2 regions of the Streptomyces sp. NPDC001220 genome follow, and region 1 is predicted to be linked to the other one. Evidence: predicted binding sites of a transcription regulator. Region 1 holds the regulator's gene; the other holds the start of a gene.
What was found. The regulator HrcA, encoded in region 1, represses chaperone genes, less so after heat shock. The targets are predictions, from matches to a motif close to TTNGCACTCNGNNNNNCNGAGTGCNAA.
Positions count from the first base shown of each region.

Region 2: the regulator HrcA is predicted to act here: its motif matches at 1,463-1,489, upstream of groL (chaperonin GroEL).

Region 1 covers NZ_JBSFJE010000002.1:141,300-144,227, forward strand. Annotated here, with positions in the region: gene dnaJ (molecular chaperone DnaJ) at 1-528, opposite strand, end outside; gene hrcA (heat-inducible transcriptional repressor HrcA) at 529-1,545, opposite strand; gene ACWDGI_RS05250 (MBL fold metallo-hydrolase) at 1,709-2,431, shown strand; gene ACWDGI_RS05255 (DUF3097 domain-containing protein) at 2,466-2,928, shown strand, end outside.
Region 2 covers NZ_JBSFJE010000010.1:154,435-157,362, reverse strand. Annotated here, with positions in the region: gene groL (chaperonin GroEL) at 1-1,300, opposite strand, end outside; gene ACWDGI_RS24405 (cold-shock protein) at 1,671-1,877, opposite strand; gene ACWDGI_RS24400 (MoaD/ThiS family protein) at 2,337-2,612, opposite strand; gene thrC (threonine synthase) at 2,659-2,928, opposite strand, start outside.

The DNA.
Region 1 (2,928 bases):
GAAGGACCGGGTCACCTGCGACACCTCGCCGCGACCGCGGCACATGTCACACGTCTGGGCGGAGGTGCCCGGCGCCGCGCCCTCACCGTTGCAGGTGTTGCAGACGACCGCCGTGTCGACCTGGATGTCCTTGGTCGTACCGAAGGCCGCCTCGTCGAGCTCGACCTCGATCCGGATCATGGCGTCCTGACCGCGCCGGGTGCGCGATCGCGGGCCGCGCTGCGACGCGGTGCCGAAGAACGCGTCCATGATGTCCGAGAAGTTTCCGAAACCACCGGCCCCGAAGCCGCCCGCGCCCGCGCCGCCGCTCTGCGAGAGCGGATCGCCGCCGAGGTCGTAGACCTGCTTCTTCTGCGGGTCCGAGAGCACCTCGTAAGCGGCGTTGATCTCCTTGAACCGCTCCTGGGTCTTCGGATCCGGGTTGACGTCCGGGTGCAGCTCGCGCGCGAGCCGACGGAAGGCCTTCTTGATCTCTTCCTGCGACGCGTCGCGGCGCACGCCGAGAACGGCGTAGTAGTCCGTGGCCACTTACGACTCCGCCAGGATCTGTCCGACGTACCGTGCCACCGCTCGTACCGCTCCCATCGTTCCCGGGTAATCCATGCGGGTCGGGCCGACCACGCCGAGTTTGGCGAGTGCCTCGCCGCCCGAACCGTAGCCGACCGACACCACGGACGTGGAGTTGAGTCCCTCGTAGGCGTTCTCGTGACCGATGCGTACGGTCATGCCCGAATCCCCCGCCTCGCCCATGAGCTTGAGGAGGACGACATGCTCCTCCAGTGCCTCCAGGACGGGCCGGATCATGAGGGGAAAGTCATGCCCGAAGCGGGTGAGATTGGCGGTGCCGCCGATCATCAACCGCTCCTCGTTCTCCTCGACGAGCGTCTCCAGCAGGGTGGAGAGCACCGCCGAGACCGTACCGCGGTCCTCGGCCTCGAAGGCGTCCGGCAGGTCCTCGACCAGCCGGGGCACGTCCGAGAACCGGCGACCGGCGACCCGGCTGTTGAGCCGCGCCCGCAGATCGGCCAGCGACGACTCCCCGAAGGGCGCCGGGCAGTCGACCATCCGCTGCTCGACCCGCCCGGTGTCGGTGATCAGCACCAGCATCAGCCGGGCCGGCGCCAGCGCGAGCAGTTCCACGTGCCGCACGGTGGACCGGGTCAGCGACGGATACTGCACGACCGCGACCTGCCGCGTCAGCTGCGCCAGCAGCCGCACCGTCCGCGCCACGACGTCGTCGAGGTCGACGGCGCCGTCGAGGAAGTTCTGGATGGCCCGCCGCTCCGGCGCGCTCATCGGCTTCACGCCGGCGAGCTTGTCGACGAACAGCCGGTAGCCCTTGTCGGTCGGGATCCGCCCGGCGCTGGTGTGCGGCTGGGCGATGTACCCCTCGTCCTCCAGGGCGGCCATGTCGTTGCGCACGGTCGCCGGGGAGACGCCGAGGTTGTGCCGCTCGGTCAGCGCCTTCGACCCCACCGGCTCCTCGGTGCCGACGTAGTCCTGGACGATGGCGCGCAATACCTGAAGCCTGCGTTCACTCAGCATCCAGCGCCACACCTCCAGAAAGTCGTCCCCGCGGCCTTTCGGGTCTTTCGCCTGGCACTCTGCGAGCCCGAGTGCCAGCATCCCCGGCCCAGTGTACGGCCGTCGGGTACCGACTGGGCAAGGTCGGCGAGGACCCGGGACGTTCTGCCGCTAGCGTCGCGGTGTGACGGTGACTTGGGAAGAGCTGGGCTGGGAGCGGGTGGCCGAGGGGGTCGGCCGGTGCCGGCTGCCGGGCTGGGACTGCACGGCCGGGCTGGTCCTCGGGGCGGGCCCGGTCCTGATGGTGGACGCGGGGTCGAGCCTGGCGGAGGGCGCGAGGCTGCGCGGGGAGGCGCAGCGGCTGGCCGGGCGCCGTGTGACCCATCTCGCGCTCACCCATCCGCACTTCGACCACGTCTTCGGCGCCCCGGTGTTCGCGGGCACGGAGGTGTACGCGGCGGCGGGCGCGGAGGCCGTCCTCACGCACGGCCGCGAGGCACTCCGCCTGGACGCGGTCCGCAACGGCCTGCCGGCCCCGGAGGCCGAGGAGGCGGCCGACGCGCTGCCCCCGCCCCGCCGCCCTGTCTCCGGCGAGTGGAACCTCGACCTCGGCGACGGCCGCCGGGCCCTGCTGGCCGACGTGGGCCCCGGCCACACCCGCCACGACCTCGCCGTCCTCGTCCCCGGCGACCCGCCGGTGGTGTTCTGCGGCGACCTGGTGGAGGAGTCCGGCGACCCCCAGGCCGGCCCCGACGCCGTGCCGTCCCGCTGGCCGGCCGCCCTGGACCGGCTGCTCGCCCTCGGCGGCGAGGACGCCCGGTATGTGCCCGGTCACGGAGCGGTGGTGGACGCGGCCTTCGTACGACGGCAACGCGACGCCCTGGCCGCCCGTTTCGGCGTGTCGTGACCACGCCGCCGCCGCTTCTCCTATCGTCATCCGAATGCGCCAGTACTCCGCCGACCTGACCCCGCCGTGGAAGAAGCCGAAACCGGCACCGGAGGTGGCCGCCGAACCCGGCCTGGTCGTCGAGGAACCCGGCACCGGCTTCTGCGGCGCGGTGATCCGCTGCGAGGCGGGCACGGTGACGCTGGAGGACCGCTTCGGCAAACACCGCGTCTTCCCGCTGGAACCGCGGGGCTTCCTCCTGGAGGGCCGGGTGGTCACCCTCGTACGCCCCGCCTCGGCCGGCCCCGTACGTCCCGCGCGCACCGCCTCCGGTTCGGTCGCCGTGCCCGGCGCACGCGCGCGCGTGGCCCGCGCCGGCCGCATCTACGTCGAGGGCCGCCACGACGCGGAACTGGTCGAGAAGGTCTGGGGCGACGACCTGCGCATCGAGGGCGTGGTCGTGGAGTACCTGGAGGGCGTCGACGACCTCCCGTCGATCGTCGCCGATTTCGCACCGG
Region 2 (2,928 bases), on a different contig from region 1:
CCTCGTCACCCTCGAGCTCCAGCTTCTCGAACACCTGGGAGGCCTGGAGCAGGGCCACGCCACCACCGGCGACGATGCCCTCCTCGACGGCCGCCTTCGCGTTGCGAACGGCGTCCTCGATGCGGTGCTTGCGCTCCTTGAGCTCGACCTCGGTCGCGGCACCGGCCTTGATGACGGCGACGCCACCGGCGAGCTTGGCCAGGCGCTCCTGGAGCTTCTCGCGGTCGTAGTCCGAGTCGGACTGCTCGATCTCGGCGCGGATCTGGTTGACCCGGCCCTGGACCTGCTCGGTGGAGCCGGCGCCGTCGACGATGGTGGTCTCGTCCTTCGTGATGACCACCTTGCGGGCGCGGCCCAGCAGGTCGAGGGTCGTGTTCTCCAGCTTGAGACCGACCTCCTCGGAGATGACCTCGCCGCCGGTGAGGATGGCGATGTCGTTCAGCATCGCCTTGCGACGGTCGCCGAAGCCCGGGGCCTTGACCGCGACGGACTTGAAGGTGCCGCGGATCTTGTTGACGACCAGGGTCGACAGGGCCTCGCCCTCGACGTCCTCGGCGATGATCAGCAGCGGCTTGCCCGACTGCATGACCTTCTCCAGGAGCGGGAGCAGGTCCTTGACGGAGCCGATCTTCGAGTTGGCGATCAGGATGTACGGGTCGTCGAGGGACGCCTCCATACGCTCCATGTCGGTGGCGAAGTACGCCGAGATGTAGCCCTTGTCGAAGCGCATACCCTCGGTGAGCTCCAGCTCCAGACCGAAGGTCTGGGACTCCTCGACGGTGATGACGCCTTCCTTGCCGACCTTGTCCATGGCCTCGGCGATGAGCTCGCCGATCTGGGTGTCGGCGGCGGAGATGGAGGCCGTGGAGGCGATCTGCTCCTTGGTCTCGACGTCCTTCGCCTGCTCCAGGAGGGCACCGGAGACGGCCTCGACGGCCTTCTCGATACCGCGCTTCAGGGCCATCGGGTTGGCGCCGGCGGCGACGTTGCGCAGGCCTTCCTTGACCAGGGCCTGGGCGAGCACGGTCGCGGTGGTCGTACCGTCACCGGCGACGTCGTCCGTCTTCTTGGCGACTTCCTTGACCAGCTCGGCGCCGATCTTCTCGTACGGGTCCTCCAGCTCGATCTCCTTGGCGATGGACACACCATCGTTGGTGATCGTGGGGGCGCCCCACTTCTTCTCAAGGACGACGTTGCGGCCCTTGGGGCCGAGGGTGACCTTGACGGCGTCGGCGAGCTGGTTCATACCGCGCTCAAGGCCGCGCCGCGCCTCCTCGTCGAACGCGATGATCTTGGCCATGTGAAGTGGTCCCTCCAGGACTGGGGGTGAGTCTTCGGACCGCGCCCGCGCCCGCGACGGACGGCTCGCCGACCCGTGGGTTCCTTGCCCCACCCGGCCTGCGGGCCTCACCGACCCGGTCCATTTTTGTCACTCTCACCTTCAGAGTGCTAACGCCAATGATTAGCACTCGCCCATGCCGAGTGCAAGCGCCTCCGGGAGACTGGGCCGCGCCAGGGCCGCGCTCGGGGCGGCGCGCCAGGGCCGCCCCCCGGTGGTGCGCCGGCCCACTCGTCCCGCGCATGCCAAAGGGCTCGTAACCCATGACTCCCCATGGGATACGAGCCCTCCGACAATGAAAGAAGAACGACGCTGTCAGTCGGCGCGTGCTTCAGCTGGTCGCGAGCCGGACCATGTCCGCCTGCGGCCCCTTCTGGCCCTGCGAGATCTCGAAATCGACCCGCTGACCTTCCTCCAGGGTGCGGTAGCCGTCCATCTGAATCGCACTGTAGTGGACGAAAACATCCGCACCACCGTCGACCGCGATGAAGCCGTACCCCTTCTCCGCGTTGAACCACTTGACGGTGCCCTGAGCCATGCCTAACTCCCCTATTACTGGCCCTTGCACAGATCCACACTTCGCGGATCCGGGTCAGACCTCACCCCCCAATGGTTGGGGGCGTGCGCCGGAACGCGTCGACCGCGGCTGAATGTATCTGTCCAACTGCCGTCTGCAACAGGTCAATCGGACGAGAATTCTGGACGGGAAGGGTCCGGAATGTAGCAAGAATTCGGCCGAATTCAGGGCAAGTCGGGCCCCATAAAAGCCGCGAAAGCCGCATATAACCCGCACACTTTGGCTACTTCTTGTCGGGTCAGCGGTATCGAATACAGGGCTCCCGACCTGGAGATCGGGACCGTGTTCCCCAACTGTACCGCGCTCAACCACACAGAATTGCCCCCTCCGCTTCTCTCACGGAGGGGGCAATCGAATGAACAGTGGGTGATCGGCGTTACCGAAGGTAATGTTCGGTCATTCGATCAGCCTGTCAGCAGGTCAGCCGCCGGCCACGGCCGGGATGATGGAGACGCCGGCACCGTCCGGGGTGGCCGTCTGAAGTCCCTGCTCGAACCGCACGTCGTCGTCATTGACGTACACATTCACGAACCGGCGCAGCTTGCCCTCGTCGTCGAGAACACGGCCGGCGATCCCGGTGTGGTTCTTCTCCAGGTCGGAGATGACCTCGCCGAGGGTGCCGCCTTCGGCGCTGACTTCGGCCTGACCACCGGTGTAGGTGCGCAGGATGGTGGGGATGCGAACGGTGACGCTCACGTTTGAACCTCCGATCGGGGCAACGCCCTGGTTTCCAACAGCTGTCTCAGGCGAGCCCGGCCTCGCGGAAAGACTCGAGATTCGGGCGGATAGTCGCCGTGAGCCCGGTCCCCGCCACGGCGTCCAGCGTCTTCAGTCCATCACCCGTGTTGAGTACAACGATCGACTTCGCCGGATCGATCAGCCCATTCTCGATGAGCTTCCTGGTGACTCCGACCGTCACCCCGCCCGCGGTCTCCGCGAAGATTCCCTCGGTCCGCGCGAGCAGCTTGATCGCGTCGACGACCTGCTCGTCGGTGACGTCCTCCACCGCACC